DNA from 3 places in the Pseudomonas sp. SDO524_S393 genome. Region 3 is predicted to be linked to each of the others. Evidence: predicted binding sites of a transcription regulator. Region 3 holds the regulator's gene; each other region holds the start of a gene.
What was found. The regulator FliA, encoded in region 3, starts transcription of late flagellar genes. The targets are predictions, from matches to a motif close to CTAAAGTTTNNNNNNNNNNNGCCGNTAA.

Region 1: a site for FliA is predicted at 6,634-6,661, ahead of ACW9IB_RS12780 (methyl-accepting chemotaxis protein). Genes of this name have one in related genera too.
Region 2: a site for FliA is predicted at 7,513-7,540, ahead of ACW9IB_RS24290 (methyl-accepting chemotaxis protein). Genes of this name have one in related genera too.

Annotation. Positions count from the first base shown of each region.
Region 1 is NZ_JBSVVZ010000023.1:70,422-80,563, reverse strand. Features, by position in the region: gene ACW9IB_RS12830 (polyhydroxyalkanoic acid system family protein) at 1-273, opposite strand, end outside; gene ubiE (bifunctional demethylmenaquinone methyltransferase/2-methoxy-6-polyprenyl-1,4-benzoquinol methylase UbiE) at 570-1,340, shown strand; gene ACW9IB_RS12820 (ubiquinone biosynthesis accessory factor UbiJ) at 1,340-1,963, shown strand; gene ubiB (ubiquinone biosynthesis regulatory protein kinase UbiB) at 1,960-3,564, shown strand; gene hisI (phosphoribosyl-AMP cyclohydrolase) at 3,606-3,998, shown strand; gene ACW9IB_RS12805 (phosphoribosyl-ATP diphosphatase) at 4,001-4,333, shown strand; gene ACW9IB_RS12800 (twin-arginine translocase TatA/TatE family subunit) at 4,359-4,637, shown strand; gene tatB (Sec-independent protein translocase protein TatB) at 4,648-5,052, shown strand; gene tatC (twin-arginine translocase subunit TatC) at 5,049-5,840, shown strand; gene ACW9IB_RS12785 (16S rRNA (uracil(1498)-N(3))-methyltransferase) at 5,837-6,544, shown strand; gene ACW9IB_RS12780 (methyl-accepting chemotaxis protein) at 6,704-8,620, shown strand; gene ACW9IB_RS12775 (methyl-accepting chemotaxis protein) at 8,772-10,142, shown strand, end outside.
Region 2 is NZ_JBSVVZ010000069.1:13,738-23,879, reverse strand. Features, by position in the region: gene ACW9IB_RS24320 (acetyl-CoA hydrolase/transferase C-terminal domain-containing protein) at 1-199, shown strand, start outside; gene ACW9IB_RS24315 (xanthine phosphoribosyltransferase) at 350-922, opposite strand; gene rep (DNA helicase Rep) at 981-2,990, opposite strand; gene ACW9IB_RS24305 (putative bifunctional diguanylate cyclase/phosphodiesterase) at 3,261-4,925, shown strand; gene ACW9IB_RS24300 (NorM family multidrug efflux MATE transporter) at 4,997-6,391, opposite strand; gene ACW9IB_RS24295 (LysR substrate-binding domain-containing protein) at 6,542-7,462, shown strand; gene ACW9IB_RS24290 (methyl-accepting chemotaxis protein) at 7,641-9,617, shown strand; partial or broken gene ACW9IB_RS24285 (YifB family Mg chelatase-like AAA ATPase) at 9,656-10,142, opposite strand, start outside.
Region 3 is NZ_JBSVVZ010000043.1:41,504-51,645, reverse strand. Features, by position in the region: gene ACW9IB_RS19005 (ParA family protein) at 1-663, opposite strand, end outside; gene motD (flagellar motor protein MotD) at 715-1,602, opposite strand; gene ACW9IB_RS18995 (flagellar motor protein) at 1,618-2,358, opposite strand; gene ACW9IB_RS18990 (protein-glutamate methylesterase/protein-glutamine glutaminase) at 2,358-3,494, opposite strand; gene ACW9IB_RS18985 (chemotaxis protein CheA) at 3,543-5,738, opposite strand; gene ACW9IB_RS18980 (protein phosphatase CheZ) at 6,015-6,803, opposite strand; gene ACW9IB_RS18975 (chemotaxis response regulator CheY) at 6,822-7,196, opposite strand; gene fliA (RNA polymerase sigma factor FliA) at 7,367-8,107, opposite strand; gene fleN (flagellar synthesis regulator FleN) at 8,104-8,937, opposite strand; gene flhF (flagellar biosynthesis protein FlhF) at 9,042-10,142, opposite strand, start outside.

The DNA.
Region 1 (10,142 bases), on a different contig from region 3:
GGCCAGCGCCTTATCCAGGGCCTTCTCGATTTCGGACTTGATGGTGCCACTCATGGCCGACATCAACAGACCCAGTTCCACATCGATACGCAATGAATCCTGTGCCACTTGCACCGTGCCTTTAACCCCCGAACGCTTGAGGTTGAGGGTATCGCCGGACCACGACGACTCCAGGCCATATTGCTCCTGGAGTTTGTGCGCCAACTTCTCGGCCTTTGCCCGCGCGCCTTCCTTGCCCAGGGTATGTGCACGCTCAACGGTAATACGGGCCATTGCAATGACTCCTCTTTTATAACGGTATGGATACCTTCCATGCGGCAAAAGGTCTCGGTCGCCGCCTATCTTACCCATACGCCTCATATACCTGTAGTGAGCGGGCTTGCCCCGCGCCGGGTGGCGAAGCCGCCCCAACAAGGACGCCGCAGTGTTTCAGAAAGACCGAGGTGCCTGGTTTTGGGGCGGCTTCGCCACCCGACGCGGGCAAGCCCGCTCACTACAGACAAGCCTTGCCAAGACAAAGCAGGCCTTGGGGATTATCATGTCCCGCATTCTCTTTTGGTGACAGCGATATGACTGATCAGCGCAAAGGCAGCGATGCCGAACCCACCACTCACTTCGGCTTCAAGAACGTACCGGAAAGCCAGAAAGCGGAAAAAGTCGCTGAGGTGTTCCACTCCGTAGCCGCCAAGTACGACCTGATGAACGACGTGCTCTCCGGCGGCATGCACCGCCTGTGGAAGCGCTTCACCATCGAGCTGTCGGGCGTGCGTGCCGGCAACCGGGTGTTGGACATCGCCGGCGGTACCGGCGACCTCGCGGCCAAGTTCTCCAAGCTCGTCGGCCCCACTGGCCAGGTGGTACTGGCCGACATCAACAGCTCGATGCTCAAGGTCGGTCGCGATCGCCTGCTGGACAAAGGCGTGGCGGGCAATATCGAGTTCGTCCAGGCCGACGCCGAAAAGCTGCCGTTCCCGGACAATCATTTCGACTGCGTGACCATCGCCTTCGGCCTGCGCAATGTCACCCACAAGGAAGACGCGATCCGCTCGATGCTGCGCGTGCTCAAACCGGGTGGCCGCCTGCTGGTGCTGGAGTTCTCCAAGCCCACCAACGCGGTGATGTCCAAGGTCTACGACACCTATTCGTTCGCCTTCATGCCACTGGTGGGCAAACTGGTACTCAATGACGCCGACAGCTACCGCTACCTGGCCGAATCGATCCGCATGCACCCCGACCAGGAAACCCTGAAGTCGATGATGGTAGAAGCCGGTTTCGACCGCGTGACCTACCACAACATGACGTCGGGCATCGTCGCCCTGCACCGCGGCATCAAGCCCTGATGCTGCTCGCAGGCCTCCTCGCCAGCGTCGAACACGGCCTCAACCGTGTACTGCGCCTGGACAGCACCGCCCTGGCGCGGCTCGCGCACCTCAACGGCAAGATCATTGCCGTGGACTGCCGCAGCCCCGCCCTGCAGCTGTTTATCCTGCCCAGCGACGAAGGCCTGCTGCTTGCGACCCACTGGGCCGCCGATGCCGACTGCACACTGCGTGCACCGGCCTCCACCCTGTTGCACTTGGCCCTGAGCCGCAACAAGACCGCCATTCTGCACAGCGCCGAAGTGGAACTCGAAGGGGACAGTTCGGTGCTGATGGACTTGGCCGCCGTACTGCAAGACCTGGAACTGGACTGGGAATACGAACTGTCGCGCTGGATCGGTCCGGTGGCCACCCAGTTGATCAGCGGGCACCTGCGCAGCCGCACGCGCTGGTACCAACAAGGGTTCGCCAGCCTCAACCAGAACCTCGCCGAATACCTGAGCGAAGAATCGCGCACCCTGGTCGGGCAGCGGGAAGCGCAAGCGCGCTTTCGTGAGCTCGACAAGGCCAAAATCGACCTGGAACGCCTCGAGGCCCGCTTCGAGCGCCTGAGCCGTTCCCTTGAGCCAAGCGATAACGCATGAAGCTGCTCGCCGTCCGCCGTTTGTTCCGAATCCAGCGCGTCGTAATCCGCTACCGCCTCGATGACTTGCTGTTTGCCTTGCCCCTGCCATGGTTCCTGCTGGCGGTGCGCTACGTACTGCCATGGCGCTGGCTGCCGCGCAAACGGCTGGAACTCAGCCGTGGCGCGCGCTTGCGCCTGGCGTTGCAGGACCTGGGGCCGATTTTCATCAAGTTCGGACAGATCCTTTCGACCCGCCGCGACCTGTTGCCCGAAGACATCGCCGACGAGCTGATGCTGTTACAGGACCGCGTGCCGCCGTTCGACTCCCAGCAGTCGGTCAAGCTGATCGAAGAACAGTTGGGCAAGCCCATCAGCGAGGTGTTCAGCCGCTTCGACATCGAGCCACTGGCCTCCGCGTCGGTCGCGCAAGTGCACGCGGCGCAGCTCAAGAGCGGCGAAGAGGTGGTGGTCAAGGTGATTCGCCCGGGCCTCAAGCCGATCATCGGCCAGGACCTGGCGTGGCTGTTCATCCTCGCCCGCGCCGCCGAACGCTTCTCCGCCGATGCACGCTTGCTGCACCCGGTGGACGTGGTCGCCGACTACGAAAAAACCATCTACGACGAACTCGACCTGCTGCGCGAAGCGGCCAACGCCAGTCAGCTGCGACGCAACTTCGAAGGCTCGCCGCTGCTGTACGTGCCACAGGTTTATTGGGACTGGTGCCGCCCCAAGGTGCTGGTGATGGAGCGCATCTACGGCGTGCAGGTCACCGACCTGGCGACCCTGGCCGACCAGCGCACCGACATGAAGATGCTCGCCGAACGCGGCGTGGAGATCTTCTTTACCCAGGTGTTCCGCGACAGCTTCTTCCACGCCGACATGCACCCGGGCAACATCTTCGTCAGCACCGTCAGCCCATGGAGCCCGCAGTACATTGCCATCGACTGCGGCATCGTCGGCAGCCTGACCCCGGAAGACCAGGACTACCTGGCGCGCAACCTGTTCGCATTCTTCAAACGCGACTACCGCCGCGTGGCGCAGTTGCATATCGACTCGGGCTGGGTGCCGGCAGAAACCAAGCTCAATGAGTTCGAAGCGGCGATCCGTACCGTGTGCGAGCCGATCTTCGAAAAACCGTTAAAAGATATTTCCTTCGGCCAGGTGCTGATGCGCCTGTTCCAGACCGCGCGGCGCTTCAATATGGAAGTGCAGCCGCAGTTGGTTCTGCTGCAGAAAACCCTGCTCAATATCGAAGGCCTGGGCCGTCAGTTGTACCCGGACCTCGACCTGTGGAACACCGCCCAGCCGTTCCTGGAACGCTGGATGCGTGAGCGGGTCAGCCCGAAAACCTTGCTGGGCAACCTGCACAGCCAGTTCGAACAGTTGCCGCACCTGGCCAACATGACACGCGACTTGCTGGAGCGCATGTCCCAGCCCCACGCCCAGGACCCGCCACCGCCATGGCAACGCCGCAAGGACGACTGGTTCCTGCGCCTGCTGGGCGCTGCGCACCTGGTCGGCGGGGCAGTGCTGGCCCTTGGCGGGCCGCTGAATACGTTGGGCCACTGGCCGGCCGGGATCATGGTCGCCGTGGGTGTTTATCTGATCGTGCGTCGATAGCCAATCCGGTTATACACTGTCGCAAATTGCCGGAGCCGAACATGAAAGACTGGCTGGACGAGATCAAGTGGGACAGTGACGGCCTGGTGCCGGCCATTGCCCAGGACTACAAAACCGGGCGCGTGCTGATGATGGCCTGGATGAACCGCGAGGCCCTGAGCCTGACTGCCGCTGAGCAGCGGGCCATTTACTGGTCACGTTCCCGTGGCAAACTGTGGCGCAAGGGTGAAGAGTCCGGGCATGTGCAGACCCTGCACGAGATGCGCATCGACTGCGACGCCGATGTGGTGATCCTCAAGGTCGAGCAGATCGGCGACATCGCCTGTCACACCGGTCGCCACAGCTGCTTCTACCGCGTGTTCGAGAACGGCGAATGGAAGACCGTCGAGCCGGTGCTCAAAGACCCGCACGCCATCTACTCGGCAGGACACTGAACATGAGCGATACCCTCAACCGCGTGGCCCAGGTGCTGGAAGAACGCAAAGGCGCGGACGCGGACAGCTCCTACGTCGCCAGCCTGTACCACAAGGGTTTGAACAAGATTCTGGAAAAGCTCGGCGAAGAATCCGTCGAGACCATCATCGCGGCCAAGGATGCGCAGCTCAGCGGCGACTGCAGCGATGTGATCTACGAAACCGCCGACTTGTGGTTCCACAGCCTGGTCATGCTCGCCCAACTGGGGCAGCATCCGCAGGCCGTGCTGGATGAACTGGACCGTCGCTTCGGATTGTCAGGGCATGCCGAAAAGGCCTCGCGCCCGTCCGCCTGAATAACTATTACAGAGGAACTGCAGCATGGGCATTTTTGACTGGAAACACTGGATCGTCATTCTGGTGGTGGTGGTCCTGGTGTTCGGGACCAAGAAGCTGAAAAACCTCGGCACCGACGTGGGTGAGTCGATCAAGGGCTTTCGCAAGGCCATGAACGACGACGAAAAACCCGCCGATCCAGCTGCCAACCCGGTACCGCCGGCCCAGCCTGTACACCCGCAGGCCACTCAGCCGATCACCGAACGTCGTACCTTCGATGTGCAGGCTGAAAAAGTCGAAGAGCCGACCCGCAAAGACTCGTGAGCACTGACTAATGTTTGGTATCAGCTTCTCTGAACTGCTCCTCGTCGGCCTGGTGGCCCTGCTGGTACTCGGGCCGGAACGCCTGCCCGGTGCCGCACGCACGGCCGGCCTGTGGATCGGGCGCCTGAAACGCAGTTTCAACGCCATCAAACAGGAAGTTGAACGGGAAATCGGCGCCGACGAGATTCGTCGGCAATTGCACAACGAACACATCCTGTCGTTGGAGCAAGAGGCGCGCAAGATTCTGTCGCCGGTGCAGGAGCCTGCCAAACCGGCGGAGCCTGTGACCGAAAACAGCATCGCGCCGGCGGTCGAAGCCGCTCCCGTGGCCCCCGCAACGCCCACCGAGCCTGCGCCGACGCCCGCTGCGTCGCCCGCACCCCATGACCCTACATTGCCGCCGCGAGCCCCATGAGCGCTGATAAACCGGAAAACGACCAGCACATGCCGCTGGTCTCGCACCTCACCGAGCTGCGCACCCGCCTGCTGCGTTGCGTAGCGGCGATCTTCATCATCTTTGCCGGGCTGTTCGCCTTCACCCAGCAGATCTACACCTTCGTCTCCACGCCGCTGCGCCAGTATCTGCCAGCCGGCGCGACGATGATCGCCACCGACGTGTCGTCGCCGTTCCTCACGCCGCTGAAGCTGACCATGATGGTCTCGCTGTTCCTGGCGATCCCGGTGATCCTGCACCAGATCTGGGGCTTTATCGCACCGGGCCTGTACAAGCACGAGAAGCGCATCGCCGTGCCGCTGCTGGTGTCGAGCATCCTGCTGTTCTACACCGGCATGGCGTTCGCCTACTTTCTGGTGTTCCCGCTGATCTTCAAATTCTTCGCCGCCGCCACCCCGGCCGGCGTGGAGATGATGACCGACATCACCAGCTACCTCGACTTCGTGATGACGCTGTTCTTCGCCTTCGGCGTGGCCTTCGAGATCCCGGTGGCGGTGGTGCTGCTGGTGTGGATCGGCGTGGTCGACGTGAAGTACCTGAAGAAGATCCGTCCGTACGTGATCATCGGCTGCTTTGTGGTCGGCATGATCCTCACGCCGCCGGACATCTTCTCCCAGACCCTGCTGGCTGTGCCCATGTGGATGCTGTTCGAGATCGGCATCCTGTTCAGCGGCCTGATCAGCAAGCGCGGCGAACATCCGGATGACCAACCCGCCGACGACGACCAGCCGCCAGCGACCCAGCCGTGAACCTGCTGCTGCTGGAAGAGGCCGACTTTATCGCGGCCGACCGCGTGATCCTGCGTGATCGCCGACTGGTACATATGCAGGACGTCCACCGCGCGGCGGTGGGCGACAGCCTGCGCGTAGGCCGCATCGATGGGCTGATGGGCACGGCGCAACTCGTGCGGCTGGAAGCCCGCGAAGCCGAGCTGCAAGTCAGCTTCGACCAACCGCCGCCGGCCAAGCTGCCCCTGACCCTGCTGCTGGCCCTGCCGCGGCCGAAGATGCTGCGTCGGGTGCTGCAGACCGTAGCCGCCATGGGCGTGCCCCGCATAGTGTTGGTCAACAGCTATCGGGTGGAAAAGAGCTTCTGGCAAACCCCGTTCCTGGAGCCCGAGGCGGTCCGCGAGCAACTGATCCTCGGCCTGGAGCAGGCACGGGACACGGTGCTGCCGGAAATCATCATCGAGAAACGCTTCAAGCCGTTTGTCGAAGACCGTCTGCCGGCGATGACCGAGGGCACCCTGGGCCTGATCGGCCACCCCGGTGATTACCCGCCCTGCCCGCGCGGGCTGGATGAGCCGGTAACCCTGGCCATTGGCCCGGAAGGCGGCTGGATCCCCTACGAGGTCGACCTGCTGGTCAAGGCCGGGTTGCAGCCGGTCCAACTCGGCGCACGCATCCTGCGCGTCGAAACCGCCGTCACCGCCCTGCTCGCCCGCTTGTTCTAGCCCTAGTTAAGCCGGATGGAAGGGCTTTTTGTAGTGAGCGGGCTTGCCCCGCTCACCACACAAACCCTCACCGACATTCGACCTTGCTCCTACAGAACCAGCCTACGCTGCCGATAGCCTTTGAATAAGTCCAAGCCTTGTTTCAGGGGAGTTCGCCGCATGTATCGTTGGTTAGCCGAAAAGCTGGGGAATGTCAGCGTCAAAACCAAGCTGGGCCTGGGGTTCGGCCTGGTCCTGTTGCTGACGCTGTTGATCACGTCCACTGGCTGGACCGGCCTGGGCGATGTGATCAGCCGGGGCGACAAGCTGGGGTACATCTCCAGCCTCAACAGCCTGACCCGCGACCTGCGCCTGGCGCGCCTGGACTTCGAAATGCGCCGTGGCGAACAAGGCACCGACGCGGTGAACAACCTCCTCGCACAACTGGACAGCGGCCTGAAAAAAGCCGCCGAGCTGATCGAGCAGCCCGATGACAAGGCCCTGGTGGAACAGCAGCAGGAGGCTTTGGGGCAATACAAAAAAGCCTTCGGCGCCATGGTCCAGGCCGGACTCAAGCGTGAAGGCGCGCGCAGCAAACTCGGCGACACCGCCGACAACGCCGTGGCCAAGACCAACGAAATCGAAAAAAACCTGCTGCAAGGTGACAGCGTCACCCAGTTCAACAGCGTGGTCGACCTGAGCAAGCTGATCCAGCAAGCGCGCTTCCAGGTGCGCGGCTACACCTACAGCGGCAAGACCGACGCCGAGCAGCCCGCCCTGGATGCCATCGACAATGCCCTGAAGAAAATCACCGAGCTTGAGGGCCAATTGCCGGCGCCCTTCCAGGCCAACCTGCAAGAAGCCAGCACCTCGCTGCAAGCCTATCGCGCCGCCGTCAGCCAGTACCGTGACTCCCAAGTGGCAAGCGCTGCCGCCCTGCAAACCATGAAAGCCCAGGGCGATATCCTGCTGGGCAACAGCGACAAACTGACCACCTCCCAAACCCAGGTGCGTGACACCGACGCCGCGCAAGCCAAGCAACTCTTGCTGCTGGCTACCGTGCTGGCGCTGATCTTCGGCCTGGTCGCCGCTTGGGCCATCACTCGTCAGATCATCCTCCCGTTGAACCAGACCCTCACCGTGGCTGAGCGGGTAGCCTCCGGCGATTTGAGCCATAACCTCGAATCAGCCCGCCAGGATGAACTCGGGCAGTTGCAACGCGCCATGCAGCGCATGACCGTGGGCCTGCGCGAACTGATCGGCGGCATCAGCGACGGTGTCACTCAAATTGCCAGCGCCGCCGAACAATTGTCGGCCGTAACCGAACAGACCAGCGCCGGGGTCAGCAGCCAGAAGGTGGAAACCGACCAGGTCGCCACCGCCATGAACGAAATGGCCGCCACCGTGCAGGAAGTGGCACGCAACGCCGAAGAAGCCTCCGAAGCCGCAGTGGCCGCTGACCAGCAGGCGCGCGAAGGTGACAAGGTGGTTGGCGAAGCCATCGCGCAGATCGAGCGCCTGGCCACCGAGGTCGGCAACTCCACTGCCGCCATGGGCGAACTCAAGCGCGAAAGCGACAAGATCGGCAGCGTGCTCGATGTGATCAAGTCCGTGGCCCAGCAAACCAACCTGCTGGCCCTCAACGCCGCGATTGAAGCCGCGCGCGCCGGTGAAGCCGGGCGTGGCTTCGCCGTGGTGGCGGACGAAGTGCGCAGCCTGGCCCAGCGTACCCAGAAGTCCACTGAAGAGATTGAAGAGCTGATCGTTGGCCTGCAAAGCGGCACCCAGCAGGTGGCCACGATCATGGACAACAGCCGCGAACTCACCGACAGCAGCGTCGAACTGACCCGGCGGGCCGGCAACGCGCTGGGCAGCATCACCCGCACGGTCTCGACCATCCAGGCGATGAACTCGCAGATCGCCACCGCCGCCGAGCAACAAAGCGCCGTGGCCGAAGAGATCAACCGCAGCGTCCTGAACGTGCGGGATGTGTCGGAACAGACCTCTTCGGCCAGCGAAGAGACCGCCGCGTCCAGTGTCGAGTTGGCGCGCCTGGGCAATTACCTGCAAACCCTGGTGGGCCGTTTCCGCATCTGACGATGCTTGCTGGCGGCGACGACGAAAGTCGTCGTCGCGCAACTTATGAAACGTCCTACGCGTTTATCATCCGGCCATTCCCCCGTTCGCCTCCGAATCACTTTAGCGTTTGCACTGTTGCAAAACGCTATCACTGATTTGGAGATTTCCCATGTTTCGTCGGCTGACCCGCCTGCTGGGCAATGCCAGCGTCACACTCAAGCTGGCCCTGGGTTTTGGCCAGGTGCTTGTGCTCTGCCTGATGATCGCCGGCACCGGCTGGCAAGCCCTCAACGCTGCACTCCAGCGCTCGAGCAACCTGACGGCCCTGGGGCAACTGTCCATCGCCGCACAGGCGATGCGCGCGGATCGCATCGTGTACCGCGTACTCACCGACACCGCCAGTCTTGGCAAAATGGCCACCCAGATCAGGACCCTCGACCAGCACCTCGCCACCCTGTCGCGCACGCTGAAAGCGCCCGCCGATGTGCAGCGACTTCAGGACGCGACCCGTCTGGTCGATCGATTCAAAGCGACGTTGATCGAGCTGCCGCCCCTGATCGATCGCCGGGAAACCGCGCGCAGCCCCTTGAAAAAGACCGCGCTCCAGGCGGGGGACACCCTGGCCCAACTGGCCAGCGAGCTGCCTGACCAGCAAGACCAGCAAGCCCTGGATGCCATCGAGGATCTACGCCAGGCCATCGCCGACGCCGAAAAGAACGCCCAGAGTCCCGCCTGGTCAGCCGAGTCTCCGCAAGCCTACGCCCAGGCCGTCAGCCAGGCCCTGGGCGCGCTGGACATCGCGCAGGCGACCGTTACCGCGCTGCCCGTCGACTCCACGTTGCTCCAGACCGATCTGGCGAACTACCGCGCGCAGCTTATCCGCCTCAAGGACGCGCAACTCACCACAGAGACGACGCAGAACCGTTTCGAACAACAGCTTAACCAATTGCTCGAACACAGCGACCAACTGAGCCAGGGCCAGATTCGTGCGCGTGACCAGGAGGCCGACCAGACCCGCATTCTATTGGTAGGCGTGACCCTGGCAGCCCTGTTGCTCGGCAGTCTGGCCGCCTGGTGGATTGCCGGGCAGATTGTGCGCCCGTTGCGCAAGGCGCTGGCCAGCGCCAACCGTATCGCCAAGGGCGACTTGAGCCATACGCCCCAAGTAGAACGGCGTGACGAGCTGGGCCAATTGCATCAAAGCATCGCGCAGATGACCCAAAACCTGCGCCACTTGATCGGTGGCATCGACGACAGTGCCCGGCAGATCGCCAGCGCCGCCACCCAATTGTCGACCGTCACCGAACAGGCGCGCGCCGGGATCGCCCATCAGAAAGAGGAAACCGACCTTGTGGCCACGGCCATGACGGAAATGCTCGCCACCGCGCAGGAGGTAGCGCGACATGCCGAGCACGCCTCCGTGGCAGCGAACGAAGCCGACGTGCAGGCCAGCGCCGGCGACAAGGTGGTCGCACAGGTGGTCGAACAGATCGGCCAGCTGGCTGACGAAATGGCACTTTCGGGGCGCGCGATGCTGGCG
Region 2 (10,142 bases), on a different contig from region 3:
GTTGCGCGCGCTGAACTGGCTCAAAAGCAAGTTCAAGCTGACGGAGATTCTGGAGTTGGGCAAGGCGGCGCTGGATGCACCGGAGCCAGAGGCGTTTCCCGAGCATCTGAAGCGGATGCGGTTGGATAAGCCGGAGGGGTTGAAAGAGGATCTATACCAGCGGTTATTGCTGGCGGGCTTGCAGGCCACCGCACACTAACGGCTACCGTCAATCAAATGTGGGAGCTGGCTTGCCTGCGATGAGGGCCTGACAGGCAACGTCTCTGTTGTCTGAGACTCCGCTATCGCAGGCAAGCCAGCTCCCACATTTTGAATGAGTGCCCACCCTGAATATTGGGTGTGTTCCCGATTATTCGATGAAAGTGACGACGCCGCCTTCCAGCGACTTCACCCGCGCCAGCGATTCAACCCGATAACCCTGCGCATCCAATTCTGCACGGCCGCCCTGGAACGACTTCTCGATCACGATCCCCAGGCCCGCCACGGTCGCGCCGGCTTGCTTGATGATCGAAATCAGTGCCTGGGACGCCTTGCCGTTGGCCAGGAAGTCATCGATCACCAGTACACGGTCGCTGCTGGTCAAGTGGCGCGGGGATATCGCCACGGTGCTTTCGACCTTCTTGGTGAAGGAGTAAACGGTCGCCGACAGCAGGTTTTCCGTCAGGGTCAGGGATTGCTGCTTGCGCGCGAAAATCACCGGCACGCCCAGGTTCAGGCCGGTCATGATCGCCGGTGCGATCCCTGAGGCTTCGATGGTGACGATCTTGGTGACGCCCGAGTCCTTGAACAGCGCAGCGAATTCGTCGCCGATCAGTTTCATCAGGGCCGGGTCGATCTGGTGGTTCAGAAAGGCGTCGACCTTGAGTACCTGATCGGAAAGCACGATGCCTTCTTCGCGAATTTTCTTGTGCAGTGCTTCCACGGAAAGCTTCCTCTAATGGCGCGACGTGCGCCGAAAGTAGATTGAAAAGTAGTCGATTCTAGCGCTTTAACATCGCGCGTATATCCGCCAGGGCGGTATTGCCGCGAACGGCCTTCACCTCGGTCGGGGTGTCGTCATTGCCTTCCCAGGCCAGGTCGTCCGGCGGCAGCTCATCCAGGAACCGGCTGGGGGCACAATCGATGATCTCGCCGTATTGCTTGCGCTTGGCGGCAAAGGTGAAGGCCAGAGTCTGACGTGCGCGGGTAATGCCCACGTAGGCCAGGCGGCGTTCTTCTTCGATGGTGTCGGCTTCGATGCTGGAGCGGTGCGGGAGGATTTCCTCTTCCATGCCCATGATGAACACGTAGGGAAATTCCAGGCCCTTGGAGGCATGCAGGGTCATCATCTGCACGCCTTCGGCGCCATCTTCTTCTTCCTGCTGGCGCTCGAGCATGTCGCGCAGTACCAGCTTGCCGATGGCATCCTCGACGGTCATTTCGCCGTCTTCGTCTTTTTCCAGGGTGTTTTTCAGCGCCTCGATCAGGAACCACACGTTGCTCATGCGGTAGTCGGCGGCCTTGTCGCTGGAGCTGTTGGTGCGCAGCCAGTTTTCGTAGTCGATGTCCATGACCATGCTGCGCAGGGCACTGATCGGGTCTTCGCCGGCGCACTGTTCGCGGACCTTGTCCATGAAGCGCTTGAAACGCGACAGACGATCGGTGAAACGCGTGTCCAGGTGCTCGCCCAGACCGATTTCGTCGGTGGCGGCGTACATCGAAATCTTGCGTTCGGTGGCGTAGTTGCCGAGCTTTTCCAGGGTGGTGGAGCCGATTTCCCGGCGCGGCACGTTGATCACCCGCAAGAAGGCGTTGTCGTCATCCGGGTTTACGATCAGGCGGAAGTAGGCCATCAGGTCTTTCACTTCCTGGCGTCCGAAAAAGCTGTTGCCGCCCGACAGGCGATACGGCACCTGGTGGTGCTGCAATTTCAGCTCGATCAGCTTGGCCTGGTAGTTGCCGCGATAGAGGATCGCGAAATCACTGTAGGGTCGATCGGTGCGCAAGTGCAGGCTGAGGATTTCCATGGCCACGCGCTCGGCTTCGGCGTCTTCGTTGCGGCAGCGAATCACACGGATCTCGTCGCCATGGCCCATTTCGCTCCACAGTTGTTTTTCGAACTCGTGGGGGTTGTTGGAAATCAGCACGTTGGCGCAGCGCAGAATACGGCTGGTGGAGCGGTAGTTCTGTTCCAGCATCACCACTTTCAAGGAGGGGTAGTCCTCCTTGAGCAGCATCAGGTTTTCCGGGCGGGCGCCGCGCCAGGCGTAGATCGACTGGTCGTCGTCGCCAACCACGGTGAACTGGTTGCGTTTGCCAATGAGCATTTTCACCAGCAGGTACTGGCTGGCGTTGGTGTCCTGGTATTCGTCCACCAGCAGGTAGCGCACCCGGTTCTGCCATTTTTCGAGGATATCGGCGTGTTCCTCGAACAGTTTCACCGGCAGCAGGATCAGGTCGTCGAAGTCCACCGCGTTGAACGCCTTGAGCGTGCGCTGGTAGTGGGTGTAGACGATGGCGGCGGTCTGTTCCTTGGGGTTGCGCGCGTTTTCCAGGGCCTGGGCGGGCAGGATCAGGTCGTTTTTCCAGGCGCCGATCATGTTCTTGATCTCATCCACGCCGTCGTCGCCTGCGTATTCCTTCTGCATGATGTCGGTCATCAGCGACTTCACATCGGTCTCGTCAAAGATCGAGAAGCCCGGCTTGTAGCCCAGGCGCACATGCTCCTTGCGGATGATGTTCAGGCCCAGGTTGTGGAAGGTGCACACCGTGAGGCCACGGCCTTCGCCCGCGCGCAGCAGGGTGCCGACGCGCTCCTTCATTTCTCGCGCCGCCTTGTTGGTAAAGGTCATGGCGACGATGTACTGGGCGCGGATGCCGCAGTTCTGGATCAGGTGCGCGATCTTGCGGGTGATCACGCTGGTCTTGCCGGAGCCAGCGCCGGCGAGCACCAATAGAGGGCCGCCGACGTAGTTCACGGCTTCTTGCTGCCGGGGATTGAGTCGGGACATACAGAGTTCAGGGGGTCATTGAGCAAAAAGGGCGGGCATTTTAACAGGCTCGCAGGATTCTGCTCTCACAGAACGACAGTGTGACGTACCGCTCGATCTAAATTTGCCGGTTTTGATACTTTGCCGCAGGATGTGGGGATTATTTGCGGCTAACATTCGCGACTGATACTCGCAGCCTGCGTAGTTGATAATCCATGTCATTGGTCATTATTCGGTCGCACGTCATAATGCCCGCCGCCGACGAAATCTTGCAGAGTCTAGGGAGCTAGCTTGTCTACGCCTGTCGAACCCTTGCGTTTGCTGCTACTGGCCGATATGCCTGAGTGGGCAGCGTTGTTGCGCGAGTGCCTGGCGCCGATGGGCGAGGGGGCTGTGCTGATCAGTGCGCCAAACTGGGACTCGGTGAGTCGTCTTTTCGACGACGATCACGGTGCCGTGCTGCTGACCACGCCAGACCTGCAACCCGGACCTGGCCGTTGCAGCCTGCCGTGTGTGCTGCTGCTGGAGCAGGAACCACTGGTTTCGCCCTTGGGCGCCAGTGACTGGTTGGTGCGCGATGCACTGGACGCTGACATATTGCGCCGCTGCCTGCGTCACGTGCGTGAACGCGGTGTGCTCGAAACGACCCTGCAGCGCCTCGCCGAACAGGACCCGCTCACCGGCATCGCCAACCGCCAGGGCTTCCAGACCCTGCTCGCGGCGCGGCTGGCCGAGAACGAAGGTCGTGGCCTGGCCCTCGGTCACCTGGACCTCGACAACTTCCGCCACGCCAACGACGCCCTCGGCCACCAGGCCGGCGACCGGCTGATCCTGCAAGTGGTCTCGCGGCTCAAGAGCCAGCTCGAGGTCGGAGATCAACTGGCTCGCTTGGGCAGCGACGAATTCGCCCTGCTGATCGACACCCGCCGTGCACCCCAGCGTGCCGAGTGGATGGCCGAGCGCATTACCGAAGTCATGGCCGAGCCCTACTGGGTGGACGGCGAAAGCCTGCTGATCGGCTGCAGCCTGGGGGTGGCGCACGCCCGTGCCCGCGCCGGGGCAGACCCGCTGATGTGGCACGCCCACATTGCCATGCAGCAGGCCAAGAGCACCCAGGGCTGCACCTTTCACATCTTCAACGAGCGGATCAACCGCAACGCGCGCAGCCTGGCCGACCTGGAAAGCGAGCTGCGCCGTGCCCTGCGTCGGGATGAACTGGAGCTGCACTACCAGCCGCGCCTGGACCTGGACGACGGGCATATCGTCGGCCTTGAAGCGTTGGTGCGCTGGCGTCACGGCGAGCGCGGCCTGTTGCCGCCCAGCGAGTTCGTGCCGCTGGCCGAACAAAGCGGGTTGATCGTGCCGTTGGGCTACTGGGTAATCTCCCGGGCCCTGCGCGATATGCAGGCCCTGCGCGAGCGCGGGCTGCCGCCATTGCACATGGCGGTCAACCTGTCGTTCCGTCAGTTTCAGGACAGCCAGTTACTGTCGACCCTCAGCCGGCTGATTGCCGAGCGCGGCGTTGAAGCGCAATGGCTGGAATTCGAACTGACTGAAACCGCAGTGATGCGCCGCAGCGATCTGGTCAAGCAGACCATGGACGCCCTCGGTCGTTTGGGGGTGCGGTTCTCGCTGGACGACTTCGGCACCGGCTTTTCATCGTTCGTGCACCTCAACAGCCTGCCCATCGCTTTGTTGAAGATCGACAAGAGCTTTGTCGGCGGCATGGAGGGGCGTGAAGAAAACCGCAAGCTGGTACACGCCATGATCAACCTGGCCCACAACCTCAACCTGGAAGTGGTGGCCGAGGGCGTGGAAACGCCGGAGCAGCTTGCCCTGCTGAGGTTGTTCGGCTGCGACCAGGCCCAGGGTTATCTGATCAGCAAGCCGTTGCCGCTTTCGGAGTTGGTGGAGTACCTGACATTCGGCAAGGGCCGGCAGGCTCTGCTGGGTTGAATTGGGAACCCAATCAATGTGGGATCTGGCTTGCCAGCTCCCACATCGACCGCACACATCCTCCGGTCAGGCTACATAGCCTGGAATTCAGCGCGAACCTCGGGCTCCTGCCGAATCATCCGCTTCATCTTCATTTCAAACGCCCAGGTCAGGCTGATGGCAGCACAGGCCAGGCCCAGCGCCAGGCCCCACCACACGCCGGTCGGCCCCCAGCCCAGGTGGAAGGCCATCAGCCAGGCCGAAGGTGCGCCGATCAGCCAATAGCAACCAAGCCCGACCAGAAAGGTGGTTTTCGCATCCTTCAGACCGCGGATGCAGCCCATGGCGATGGTCTGCACACCGTCGAAAAGCTCGAACCAGGCCGCCACGGCCAACAGGCTGACGGCCAGAACGATCACGTTGTGAAATGCCGGGTCGTCATGGTCTAGGAACAGCCCTACCAACGGATCGGAAAACAGCCACAACACGGCGGCAAACCCCAGCATCACGGCGGCGCCAAAGCCTATGCCGACACGGCCGGCCATGCGCGCGTGCAGCAACTGCCCGGCGCCGTAATGCTGGCCGATACGCATGGTCACTGCGTAGGACATCCCCGCCGGCACCATGAACGCCACCGAAACGATCTGCAGGGCGATCTGGTGGGCCGCCAGTTGCGTACTGCCCATGGTGCCCATGCACAGCGCAGCGAAGGCAAACAGCCCGACTTCCACGGCGTAGGTACCGCCAATCGGCAGGCCCAGACGCCACAGTTCACGCAGGTATTGGGTGTTAAGACGCAGCAGGCCGGTGCTCAGCGGGTAGGCGGCGTACGTGCGGTCGTGGCGGATGTACCACATCAGTGCCAGCGCCATCCCGTTGGCGACAATCGCAGTCACCAGGCCAATGCCCATCAGGCCCAGTTTCGGCAGGCCGAACATGCCTTCGATCAACGCGTGGTTGAGCAGGTAATTGAGCACAGTGCCGCCCAAGGCGATCACCATCACGGGTGTGGCCTTGCCGATGGCACTGGTGAAGCCGCGCAACGCCATGAAGCTCAGGTAGCCGGGCAAGGCGAACGGCAGGATCGTCAGGAATTGCCCGGCGGACTGCACGTTGGTTTCGGTCTGGCCGAACATCAGCAGCAACGGCTTGAGGTTCCACAGCAGCAGGCCGGCGGCCAGGGCCATCAGCCAGGCAAGCCAGAGACCGGCCTGGGTCAGGCGAGTGGCACCCTCGATATCGCCCGCGCCGTGACGGATGGCCACCAGCGTGCCGACTGCGGCAATCACGCCGATGCAGAAAATCGACACAAATGAATAACTGGCCGCCCCCAGCCCACCCCCGGCCAGGGCTTCGGGACTCAGGCGGGCCATCATCAGGGTGTCGGTCAGCACCATCAGCATGTGGGCCAACTGTGAAGCAATCAACGGCCCTGACAGCCGCAAAATGGCCCAGAGTTCGGTACGCGCCGGATGCTGCATGATCATCACGCTCTAAAAGTCAGAGGGTAGGGGAAGGGTTGATTCTCGGCGCTCGCGACCGATTGCACAAAGGGATAAAAGCGATTGTTCGCATGATTAAAACTCATGCCGGATGAATCTGTTACGTTACGTCGATGCGCTATAGGAGTTTTCCGGATGTCACGTCGTCTTCCTCCGCTTTATGCTCTGCGTGCCTTTGAGGCAGCCTCTCGGCACCACTCCTTCACCCGGGCGGCGGAGGAGTTGTCCATTACCCAAAGTGCGGTGAGCCGGCACATTCGTACGCTGGAAGAGCATTTCGCCTGTCGGCTGTTCCAGCGCAGCGGGCGTACCTTGCAGCTGACCGAGGCGGCGCGCTTGTTGTTGCCCGGTGTGCGTGAAGGGTTCGCCGCGCTGGAGCGGGCGTGTCACACCTTGAACGCCGAAGACGACATCCTGCGCATGAAGGCGCCGTCCACCCTGACCATGCGCTGGCTATTGGCGCGGCTCAGTCGCTTTCGCGCGTTGCAGCCGGGCAACGAAGTGCAACTCACCAGTGCCTGGATGAGCGTGGATGAAGTGGACTTCAACCAGGAGCCTTTCGATTGTGCGGTGTTGCTGAGCTACGGGCATTTTCCGGCGGACTGGGAGGCCAGTTACCTGTTCCCCGAACTGCTGATCCCGGTAGGCGCACCGAACTTGCTGACTGACGGTCCCTGGGATGTACAGCGATTGGCAGCCGCCGAGTTGCTTCACCCAACCCCCGACCGTCGTGACTGGCGCAATTGGCTGGAGCGCATGGGGTTGTCATCCCAGGTGTCGCTCAAGGGTGGCCAGGTGTTCGATACGCTTGAATTGGGCATGATCGCGGCTGCGCGTGGTTACGGTGTATCCATGGGCGATCTGTTGATGGTGGCCGAAGACGTTGCCCAGGGACGTTTGAGCCTGCCGTGGCCCACTGCCGTGGCCAGTGGCGAAAACTACTACCTGGTGTGGCCGAAAACCCGCCCGGGTGGCGAGCGTTTGCGGCGCCTGGCGGAGTTTCTTCAGGGGGAAGTGAAGGCGATGGCACTGCCTGTTGTTGAGCGTCTTGATTGACGCCGTGGCGACCGTTCATGCAATCGTTTGCCGGATACCCCTGCGGGTCGCTCAAGTATTGGTCCGGCCCGCCGAAGTAAGGGTGTTGGAACCATCGTGCACCAACGTTTCCCTTCTAGATAATTTGCCGAGCTGTGCTATGAGATCAGGATGATCCTGGCCTCGGCCAGGAGCTGTCATGTCTCAACCTCGCGCTCGGATCGCCTCCCAACTGGGCCTCGCATTGGCCGTGATTCTGGCTGTCGTCATCAGCGGCAGTACTGTTTTCGCCCTGCGTTCCCTCGACTCCGCCAACCTCGATACCCGCGAAGAACACTTGGCCAGTGAGGCGCGCTTGCTCGCCGACCAGCTCAACACCTTCCACGGTACCTTGCGCGAGAGTACACAGCGTTTGAGCGGGCTGTTCGAAAAGCGCTTTGGCGCCGGGTTGAGTGTGCATGCCGACCAGCCGGTCGCCGTGGCGGGTGTGCAAACCCCCAGCCTCTATCTGGGCGACGAGGTGCTGAACAACAATTTCGCTGAAGTGGACGAGTTCAAGCAGATGTCCGGCGGCGTGGCCACGGTGTTCGTGCGCAGTGGCGATGACTTTATCCGCATCAGCACCTCCTTGACCAAGCAGGACGGCAACCGTGCCATCGGCACCGTACTGGACCGCCAGGGCCCGGCGTACCAGCGCGTGCTGGGCGGGCAAGCCTATATCGGGCGGGCGGTTTTGTTTGATCGTTCCTACATGACTCAGTACAGCCCGGTGCGCGATGCCAGCGGCAAGGTGATCGCCGTGCTGTTTATCGGCTTCGACTACACCGATGAGCAGAAGGCCCAGTTCGACAACCTCAAACGCTTCCGCATTGGCCAGACCGGCTCGCTGGCTTTGCTCGACGAACAGAAACACTGGTTGGTGCCTCCGGCTGGCGTACAGGCGCTGGACCAGGCGATTCCGGTCATGCTCGACCTGGCGAAAACCCCAGGCGACGGGCGCTTCTGGAGCGACAAGAACGAAGATTTCTACAGTGTCTCGGTGCCATTCGAAGGCGGCCCGTGGTCGGTGGTGGCGAGCATGCCCAAGGCCGAGATTCGCTCCGTGACCTGGGACGTGGGTATTCGCCTGGTGATCGGCAGCGTATTGGCGATGCTGCTGGCGGTGGGTGCCACGGTCTGGCTGTTGCGCAGCAAACTGGCGCCGTTGAGCGACCTGGTGCGCCAGGCCGAGGCGCTGGGTGCGGGCGACTTGAGTGCGCGCCTCAATGTGTCCAGCCACGACGAGATCGGCCAATTGGCGCGCAGCTTCAACCAGATGGGCGAAGCGTTGTCGACCATGGTGTCGCACATCCGCAAGGCGGCCGAAGAGGTCAACAGCCGTGCTCAGGCACTGTCTGGCCTGTCGGGCGGTGCTTATGAAGGCATGGAGCAGCAGTCGGGTGAAATCACCAGCATGGCCGGCGCTGTAGAAGAGTTCAGCGCCACTTCGCTGAACATCGCCGACAACATGGGTAACACCGAGCGCCTGGCTCAGGAGAACGCCCAGCAAACCCGCATTGGTCGTGCGTCGATGCAGGAGGCGTCGTCCTCGCTGGAACATATCGCCACGGCCCTGAACAGCACGGCCACGGTGATCAACACCCTTGGCCAGCGCTCGCAGGAAATCGGCGGGATCGTCGGTGTGATCACCTCCATTGCCGAACAGACCAACCTGCTGGCGCTCAACGCCGCCATCGAAGCCGCCCGGGCCGGCGAGCAGGGTCGGGGTTTTGCGGTGGTTGCCGACGAAGTGCGCAACCTGGCCTCGCGGACCCGTGAAGCCACGGATGAAATCTCGGGGATGATTCAGAGTATCCAGCAGGAAACCGGCAATGCCATCAGCACCATGGAGCGCGGTAATGTGCTGATGCAGGAAGGCCTGTCGCGCAACGCCGACGTGGCGTCGGCCCTGGCGCGTATCGACGAGCAAAGCCGGTCGGCCGGCCAGCAATTTGCCGCGATCACCACGGCGACCCAGGAACAGAGCAGCACGGCGAACGTGCTCAGCAGTAACCTGCAAAGCATTGCGCTGGCCAACAGCGAACAGCGGGAGGTGGTGTCGAATCTGGCGATCACCGCCAAGGAACTGGAAACCCTGGCGGCCGGCTTGCGCCAAGAGGTCGACCGCTTCCGCTGATCCCTGGTGATGTGTTGGGCAAGCCTGTGTGCCTGGCATCAGGTGATGCTTGCTGGCCGGTATTGCAGGGCTTCTTGCAGATGATGACGAGCGATTGCCTGCGTCTGTTCCAGATCCGCCAGGGTACGCGCCACCTTCAGCAGCCGGTGCGCGGCGCGCAGTGAGAGCGTCAGGCGCTCGCACGCGCTTTCCAGCCAGCCCTCATCGGTTTTTGCCAGTTTGCAGTGTTCGCGCAACCCCGGCAGATCGAGAAAGGCATTGGCACAGCCCTGGCGCTGCTGCTGACATTCCCTCGCCCTGGCGACCTGAGCCGATGCGCTCGCCGTATCGTCGCCGGCCTGCGGTACAGGGTTCAGCGCAGTGCTTTCCCGGGCGACGGTCAGGTGCAGGTCGATCCGATCCAGCAGCGGCCCCGAAAGCTTGTTGCGATAGCGCTGGATCTGTTCCGGCGTGCAGCGACAGCGTCCGGCGGTGTCGCCTGTGTAGCCGCAGGGGCAGGGGTTCATCGCCGCCACCAGTTGGAAG
Region 3 (10,142 bases):
GCGCGTGTCCACTGGAATGTAGCCTTGCCAGATGGTGTCCGGGTACGCATCGCGCAGCACGCGCAGGGTACCGAGGGAAGCCTGGGTACGGCGGTCGAACAGGGTCGGCACGATGCTGAACGCCAACGGCTGTTTGCGCGAGCGGTTGATCATCGCCAGGGTGCTGACCATGCGTTCCAGGCCCTTGACCGCCAGGTGCTCGGTCTGCACCGGGATCACCAGTTGCTGGCTGGCCGCCAGGGCGTTGACCATCAGCACGCCCAGCAACGGCGGGCTGTCGATGATGGCGTAGTCGAAATCCTGCCACAGCTGCGCCAGCGTCTTGGCGATCACCAGGCCCAGGCCGTTCTGGCCGGGCGACTGGCGCTCCAGGGTCGCCAGGGCGGTACTGGAAGGCAGCAGGGAAATACTGTCATTGCTGGTGGGCAACAGCAGTTGCCCGGGCAAGTCGGCCGGCACGCTGCCCTTGTGCAGAAACAGGTCATAGCAGCTATGTTCCAGCGCATCCGGATCGTAGCCGAAATAGCTGGTCATGGAGCCGTGGGGATCCAGGTCCACCACGACCACACGCTTGCCCGCCTCGGCCAGCAAGCCGGCCAGGGCGATGGAAGAGGTGGTCTTGCCGACTCCACCTTTTTGATTGGCAACTGCCCAGACTCTCATTCGGTTGGTTCCTCCCGGCAGGCACAGGCGCGACCGAGACATGGCATGGGGTTATTGAGCCGGTGACGGAGAATTGACGGTACCCTGACGAACCGGCGGCTTTGCAGCAGGCGGTGCAGTTTGTGTGCCAGCCCGCTTCAACGCCGCATCCGGTGTGGCATTGGCGGTACCGGTGCCGGTCAGGCTGCGACGTACATCCAGGTTGCGCGATACCACCAGCACCACCCGGCGGTTGCGCGCGCGCCCTTCGACCGTGGCATTGTTGGCCACCGGCTGGAACTCGCCATACCCCACCGATGCCAGGCGCTGCGGGTTCACACCCTGCATCGCGAGCATCCGTACGATACTCGCCGCCCGCGCCGACGACAGCTCCCAGTTGGTCGGGTACTGCGCCGTGCTGATCGGGAAATTGTCGGTAAAGCCTTCCACATGAATCGGGTTTTCAAACGGCCGCAGGATCGCCGCAACCTTGTCGATGATGGTGAACGCCTGGTCGCTGGGCATGGCGTCGGCACTGGCGAACAGCAGGCTGGAATTGAGCTCGATCTCCACCCACAACTCATTGCCGCGTACGGTCATCTGGTTGGAACTGATCAGGTCGCCGAACGCCGCACTGATGTCATCGGCGATGCTTTTCAGCGGGTCGCTGCTACCGGCCACGCCGGCAGCGGTTTCATCGCTGTCGTTGACCAGCGGCTTGGCCGGGGTCACGGTCTTGGGCCGTTCCTCACCGATGGGAATCGGCTTGAGGGCGCGGTCTGCGTCGTTGAACACGCCGATCAGCGCCTGGGAAATGACCTTGTACTTGCCTTCGTTGATCGACGAGATCGAGTACATCACCACGAAAAACGCGAACAGCAAGGTGATGAAGTCCGCATAGGACACCAGCCAGCGTTCGTGATTGACGTGCTCTTCAGGCTCGCGGCGGCGACGGCTCACAATTCATCCCTCCCATCAGTCCATGAAGCCCTGAAGCTTCAATTCGATGGAGCGCGGGTTCTCGCCCTCGGCGATCGAGAGGATGCCTTCAAGCAGCATTTCACGGTAACGCGACTGGCGCAGGGCAATCGATTTGAGTTTGCTGGCCACCGGCAGCAATACCAGGTTGGCGCTGGCCACACCGTAGATGGTGGCGACGAAGGCCACGGCGATGCCGCTGCCCAGTTGCGACGGATCCGCCAGGTTGCCCATTACATGGATCAGGCCCATCACCGCACCGATGATGCCGATGGTCGGCGCGTAGCCGCCCATGCTCTCAAACACCTTGGCCGCGTTGATGTCGCGACTTTCCTGGGTGTAGAAATCCACTTCCAGGATGCTGCGGATCGCTTCCGGCTCGGCGCCGTCCACCAGCAATTGCAAGCCTTTGCGTGCGTAGCTGTCAGGTTCGGCATCCGCCACGCCTTCCAGGCCCAGCAGGCCTTCCTTGCGCGCGGTGAGGCTCCAGTTGACCACGCGGTCGATGCCACCCGGCAGGTCGACGCGCGGGGGGAAGATGATCCACACCAGAATCTGCATCGCGCGCTTGAACGAGCTCAATGGCGATTGCAGCAGCGCGGCGCCCACGGTACCGCCGATCACGATCAGCGCCGCCGGGCCGTTGGCCAGCGCACCGAGATGGCCGCCTTCGAGGTAGTTGCCGCCGATGATCGCGACAAACGCCATGATGATGCCGATCAGGCTTAACACATCCATCAGAGACAGGCCTCCACCAGATGCTTGCCGATATCGTCCAGGCTGTAGACCGCATCGGCCAAGTCAGCCTTGACGATGGCCATGGGCATGCCATAGATCACGCAGCTGGCTTCGTCCTGGGCCCAGATGGCGCTGCCGCCCTGCTTGAGCAGGCGCGCGCCTTCACGACCATCGGCCCCCATGCCGGTGAGCACCACCGCCAGAACTTTGTCACCGTAGGACTTGGCCGCAGAACCGAAGGTGATGTCCACGCACGGCTTGTAGTTCAGGCGCTCGTCACCCGGCAGGATTTTCACCGCGCCGCGACCGTCCACCATCATCTGCTTGCCACCCGGCGCCAGCAGCGCCAGGCCCGGACGCAAGATGTCGCCGTCTTCGGCTTCCTTGACGCTGATGCGGCACAGCTTGTCCAGGCGCTCGGCAAAGGCCTTGGTGAACGCGGCGGGCATGTGCTGCACCAGCACGATCGGCGCCGGGAAGTTGGCCGGCAATTGGGTCAGCACCCGTTGCAGGGCTACCGGGCCGCCGGTGGAAGTGCCGATGGCGACCAGCTTGTAGGCCTTGCGCTTGGGCGCGGGCGAATGAGCAGCGGGCGCTGCGGCGCGCACTGGCGCCGGCGCTGGGCGTGCAGCCGGCGCAGGCGCTGGCGCGGGACGACCGAACGATGAGGCCGGTGCAGGGGCCGGTGCCGCAACGGCAGCCGGCGTCGGCGCGGGCGTACTGAACAGGCTGCGACGGTTGCTGCGGGAAATGCTGTGTACTTTCTCGCACAGCAGTTGCTTGACCTTCTCGGGATTGCGCGAGATGTCTTCGAAATTCTTCGGCAGGAAGTCCACCGCACCGGCGTCCAGCGCATCGAGGGTCACCCGAGCGCCTTCGTGGGTCAGCGAGGAGAACATCAACACCGGAGTCGGGCAGCGCTGCATGATGTGCCGCACCGCCGTGATGCCGTCCATCATCGGCATCTCGTAGTCCATGGTGATCACGTCCGGCTTCAACGCAATGGCTTGATCGATCGCCTCTTTGCCGTTGGTGGCCGTGCCGACCACCTGGATGCTTGGATCGGCGGAAAGAATTTCCGAGACGCGGCGGCGGAAGAAACCCGAATCGTCCACCACCAGGACCTTGACTGCCATAAACACTCCGTTAGGCGGGGCAGGCACTACTGCCCTGCCCCACCAGAATCAAATACGCCGAGCGGCGTAACGCTTGAGCATGCTCGGAACATCGAGAATCAGCGCGATCCGACCGTCACCGGTAATGGTCGCACCCGACATGCCCGGGGTTCCCTGCAGCATTTTGCCCAAAGGCTTGATGACCACCTCTTCCTGGCCCACCAACTGGTCGACGACAAAGCCGATGCGCTGGGTGCCCACGGAGAGAATCACCACATGGCCTTCGCGCTGCTCTTCATGCTTGGCCGATGCCACCAGCCAGCGCTTGAGGTAGAACAGAGGCAATGCCTTGTCGCGCACGATCACCACCTCCTGGCCGTCCACCACGTTGGTGCGCGACAGGTCGAGGTGGAAGATCTCGTTGACGTTGACCAGCGGGAAGGCGAACGCCTGGTTGCCCAGCATCACCATCAGGGTCGGCATGATCGCCAGGGTCAACGGCACCTTGATGACGATCTTCGAGCCCTGGCCCTTGGTCGAGTAAATGTTGATCGAGCCGTTGAGCTGGCTGATCTTGGTCTTCACCACGTCCATGCCCACGCCACGGCCGGACACGTCGGAAATCTCGGTCTTGGTCGAGAAGCCCGGAGCGAAGATCAGGTTGTAGCACTCGGTGTCGGTAAGACGGTCGGCGGCATCCTTGTCCATCACACCACGCTTGACCGCGATGTTACGCAGGATGGTCGGGTCCATGCCCTTGCCGTCATCGGTGATCGACAACAGGATATGGTCGCCCTCTTGCTCGGCCGCCAATACCACTTTGCCGTTGCGGGACTTGCCGGCGGCTTCGCGTTCTTCCGGGGTTTCGACACCGTGGTCGACCGCGTTGCGCACCAAGTGGACCAGCGGGTCGGCCAGGGCCTCGACAAGGTTTTTGTCGAGGTCGGTTTCTTCACCCACCAGTTCCAGGTTGATTTCTTTCTTGAGCTGGCGCGCCAGGTCGCGAACCAGGCGCGGGAAACGACCGAAGACTTTCTTGATCGGCTGCATCCGCGTCTTCATCACCGCGGTTTGCAGGTCGGCGGTGACCACGTCGAGGTTCGACACGGCTTTTTGCATCGCCTCATCGGCGCTGCTCAGGCCCAGGCGCACCAGGCGGTTACGCACCAGCACCAGTTCGCCGACCATGTTCATGATGTCGTCCAGTCGCGCGGTATCGACCCGCACGGTGGTTTCGGCTTCGCTGACCGGTTTTTCGGCCACCGGTGCCGGCGCGGCGCGGGCTGGAGCCGCTGCTGCGGCAGGGGCCGGTGCGGGCTTGGCCGCTGGCGCAGCGGCTTTGGCCGCCACCGGTGCCGCCGTCGCCACGGCGGCGGCCGGAGCGACTTCAGAGAACTTGCCCTTGCCGTGCAGCTCATCCAGCAGGGACTCGAACTCCTGATCACTGATCAGGCCATCGTCCGCAGGCGCTGCCGGCGCAGCAGCCGGTGCCGCCGCCGTGGCAGCGACCGCCGGCAGTGCATCGGCCGCAAAGGTGCCTTTGCCGTGCAACTGGTCCAGCAAGGCTTCGAATTCGTCGTCGGTAATGTCGGTGCTCGCCGTGGCGGCAGGCGCCGGCGGTTCCACCGCAGCCGGTGCCACTGCATCGGCGGCGAATTGGCCTTTGCCGTGCAATTGATCAAGCAGGGATTCGAACTCGGCGTCGGTGATATCTTCGCTGGCGGGCGCAGCCACCGGCGCCGCCGGCGCTTCAGCTTCGGCCTTGACCGCACTGAGGGAGTTGAGCAGTTGTTCGAACTCGCTGTCGGTCACATCCGGCTCAGGCGCGGCCACAGGCTCGGGCGCCGCTTCAGCCACCGGCGCCGCCGACGGATCGGCCGGTTCGGCGTAGCGCGCCAGGGCGGCCAGCAGTTCCGGGGTGGCGGGAGTAATCGGCGCGCGTTCGCGCACTTGGCCGAACATGCCATTGACGGCGTCCAGCGCTTCGAGAATTACGTCCATCAATTCCGAGTCGACGTGACGCTCACCCTTGCGCAGGATGTCGAACACGTTCTCGGCGATGTGGCAGCACTCCACCAGCTCATGGAGCTGGAGGAAGCCGGCGCCCCCTTTTACAGTGTGAAAACCGCGAAAAATTGCATTGAGCAGGTTCGCATCATCCGGTCGGCTTTCCAGCTCGACCAGTTGCTCGGACAACTGCTCCAAAATTTCGCCGGCCTCTACCAGGAAATCCTGAAGGATCTCTTCATCGGCGCCGAAGCTCATGTGGGTGCTCCTTTAGGTCCTGATAGCGGCAAATGACGGATCGCGTTGGAGCTGTGAGCGGGCCAGGCAAGGCGCGGAACGCGGGCAAGGGTTGTTTCCTTGCCAAGTTCCGCAACGCAGCATGGCGCGCTCACAGCTCCAACCCGGAGGGCCGGGCCCCGCAAGGCGCAAGCCGTCGTTATTCGTCGTTCATTTGGAAAAACCAAACCTCTCTCCTCATGCCTAGCCTTGCGCCTTGCGGGGCCCGGCGCGACCGTCATTTGCCGCTATCAGGACCTAAAAGCCTAAACTGGATAACAGGTCATCGACATCATCCTGACCCGATACAACGTCTTCACGTTTATCGGCATGAATCTGCGGACCTTCACCCTTGGCGAGATGTTTTTGTGGATCTTTTTCCGAGAGGATCGCTGCGCGGTCATGTTCGATCCCCGCGAAACGGTCGACCTGGCCGGCCATGAGCACCAATTTGAGCAAGTTGCTTTCCACTTCGGTGACCAGTTGGGTCACGCGCTTGATCACCTGACCGGTGAGGTCCTGGTAATCCTGGGCCAGCAGAATGTCATTGAGGTTGCTGGAAACCGTACGGTTTTCCTGCTCGCTGCGTGACAGGAACGCTTCAATCCGACGGGCCAACTCGCGGAACTCTTCCGCCCCGACTTCGCGGCGCATGAAGCGGCCCCAGTCAGCGCTGAGGGCCTGGGCTTCGCTGGCCATGCCGCTGACCAGGGGCGTGGCGTTTTCCACCAGGTCCATGGTGCGATTGGCCGCCGCCTCGGTCAGCCTGACCACATAGGACAGGCGCTCGGTGGCATCGGTAATCTGCGAAATCTCTTCAGCCTGGGGCATGTGCGGGTCAATGTGGAAATTGACGATCGCACTGTGCAGCTCGCGCGTGAGCTTGCCCACTTCCTGGTACAGGCCACGGTCACGGGTCTGGTTGAGCTCATGGATCAACTGCACCGCATCGCCGAACTGACCTTTTTCAAGGCTCTCGACCAACTGGTGAGCATGTTTTTTCAGGGTCGACTCGAAGTCTCCCTGTGACGTTTCGTTATGCTCCATAGCTCCCCCGTGGCAGCATCAGTTACCGATGCGTTCGAAGATTTTTTCGATCTTCTCTTTCAGCGCCAATGCGGTGAATGGTTTGACCACGTAACCGTTTACCCCGGCCTGGGCGGCTTCGATGATCTGTTCACGCTTGGCTTCGGCGGTCACCATCAGCACGGGAAGGCTGCGCAGTTTTTCGTCGGCGCGCACGTGGCGCAGCAGATCGATGCCGGTCATGCCTGGCATGTTCCAGTCGGTTACCAGAAAGTCGATGCTCCCGCTGTTGAGGATCGGAATCGCCGTAATGCCGTCATCCGCCTCGACCGTGTTTGTGAACCCCAGGTCACGCAACAGGTTTTTTATGATCCGCCGCATCGTTGAAAAGTCATCAACGATGAGGATTTTCATGTTCTTGTCCAATTCGACCTCCAAGCAGTCTTAAACGCGCCCAGCACCTGGACGCGCCATTTCAATCAACAGGCATTACACAAAAAGGACTGCCGGTGGCACCACGGGTCGGTTCCGCAAAGGTCAACGCCCCTCACGGCCTCGTCTGCAGTGCTCCCCAACACTGCCTGTCAGCGCGCTCGCCACTCTCCCAGACGCCCCCGCAAACGGGCGGCGCACTGGCTATGCAACTGGCTGACCCGCGATTCGCTGACCCCCAGGACCTCACCGATTTCCTTGAGGTTCAGCTCTTCGTCGTAGTACAGCGCCAACACCAGCCGCTCACGCTCCGGCAAATTGGCAATCGCGTCCGCCAGCGCGCCCTGGAAGCGTTCGTCTTCAAGGTCGCGCGACGGCTCAAGATGAGCACTCGCGCCGTCCTCGTGCAGCCCTTCGTGTTCGCCGTCCTGCAACAGGTCGTCGAAACTGAACAGGCGGCTGCCCAAGGTATCGTTCAAAATCCCGTAGTAATCGTCGAGACTCAATTGGAGTTCGGCAGCAACTTCATGATCTTTAGCGTCACGGCCGGTTTTTGCTTCAATTGCGCGAATTGCATCACTGACCATGCGCGTATTGCGGTGCACCGAACGCGGCGCCCAATCGCCCTTGCGCACTTCATCGAGCATCGCGCCACGGATGCGAATACCCGCATAGGTCTCGAAACTCGCACCCTTGCTCGCGTCGTATTTGGTCGACACTTCGAGCAGGCCGATCATGCCCGCCTGGATCAGGTCTTCGACCTGGACGCTGGCAGGCAGGCGCGCCAGCAAGTGGTAGGCGATACGCTTGACCAGCGGCGCATAGCGCTCGATCAACTCGCCTTGGCTGTCACGGGCAGACTTCTTGTACGCGTTGTAGCCAGTCGCTGTCATAGCACGGGTCCTGCGCTCGTCTGATGCACCAATCGCTCGACGAAAAACTCCAGATGCCCGCGCGGGTTGGCAGGCAACGGCCAGGTATCGACCTTCTGGGCAATCGCCTTGAACGCCAGCGCGCACTTGGAGCGGGGAAACGCTTCGTAGACTGCACGCTGCTTCTGCACAGCCTTGCGCACACACTCGTCGTAGGGCACAGCGCCGACGTATTGTAGGGCGACATCGAGAAAGCGGTCCGTGACCTTGGTCAATTTGGCGAACAGGTTGCGACCTTCCTGCGGGCTCTGGGCCATGTTGGCGAGCACACGGAAGCGGTTCATGCCGTAGTCACGGTTGAGCAGTTTGATCAGGGCGTAGGCGTCGGTGATCGAAGTGGGCTCATCGCACACCACCAGCAACACTTCCTGGGCGGCGCGCACGAAGCTGACCACGGACTCGCCGATCCCGGCAGCGGTGTCGATCACCAGCACATCCAGGTTGTCACCGATATCGCTGAACGCCTGGATCAGGCCGGCATGCTGCGCCGGACTCAGGTGCACCATGCTCTGGGTGCCGGAGGCCGCCGGCACGATACGAATGCCGCCTGGGCCCTGGAGCAGCACATCGCGCAGCTCGCAGCGCCCTTCGATCACATCGGCAAGGGTGTGTTTGGGCGTCAGTCCCAGCAGAACGTCGACGTTCGCCAGCCCCAGGTCAGCGTCCAGCAGCATGACGCGACGGCCAAGCTCTGCCAGCGCCAGGGACAAATTCACTGACACGTTAGTTTTCCCGACGCCACCTTTGCCGCCGGTCACCGCGATCACCTGTACGGGATGCATGCTGCCCATTTTATTTCTTTACCTTGTCTTGCTTAGACGCAGGCTACATGGCTTGGCCGCGTGAATCGCTTGCAGACCATCGATGTAGATACATTGCACTGTGTTCATAGTGCTCAGCCCACCCGTTTGGCCGGGCTGTGGTACAGATCAGCGAACATGTCGGCCATCGCTTCCTCGCTAGGCTCATCTTGCATTTGTACGCTGACGGCACGGCTGACCAACTGATGACGGCGCGGCAGATGCAGATCATCCGGGATCCGCGGCCCGTCGGTCAGGTAGGCGACCGGTAGTTCATGGCTGATGGCCAGGCTCAACACCTCGCCCAGGCTCGCGGTTTCATCGAGCTTGGTGAGGATGCAACCGGCCAGGCCGCAACGCTTGTAGCTGTGATAAGCAGCGGTAAGTACCTGTTTTTGACTGGTGGTTGCAAGCACCAGGTAATTTTTCGACTTGATGCCACGCCCGGCCAGGCTTTCCAGTTGCATGCGCAATGCCGGATCGCTGGCTTGCAGGCCGGCGGTGTCGATCAGCACCACGCGCTTGCGCAGCAGCGGGTCGAGGGCATTGGCCAGGGACTGGCCCGGGTCGACATGGGTCACCGGCACATTGAGAATGCGCCCCAGGGTCTTGAGCTGTTCCTGCGCACCGATACGGTAGCTGTCCATGCTCACCAGCGCGATATTCTGCGCGCCGTACTTGAGCACATAACGGGCGGCCAGCTTGGCCAGGGTGGTGGTCTTGCCCATGCCGGCCGGGCCGACCATGGCGATCACGCCGCCCTCTTCGAGGGGTTCGATTTCCGGGGTGACGATCATCCGCGCCAGATGGGCCAGCAGCATGCGCCAGGCCTGGCGGGGCTCTTCGATTTCGGTGGTCAGCGCCAGCAGGTCGCGGGACAACGGGCCGGACAAGCCGATGCGTTGCAGGCGGCGCCACAGGTTGGCCTGTTGCGGTTTGCTGCCTTGCAATTGGGTCCAGGCCAGCGAGCCCAGTTGCACTTCCAGCAGCTCGCGCAGGCCGTTGAGTTCAAAGCGCATCGAGTCGAACACACGCGGGTCCACCGTCGGCGCGGGGGCAGGCGCGGCGGGACGCGGCGGCTCTTTGAAAGTCGGTTCCACCAGCGGCTCGGCAGCAGTCAGCGGCAGGCCGGCGAACAGCTGGCGATTGGTGGTCGCGTCGCTGTCGCCACGCATGCTCAACTCGGCCTGGGCCGA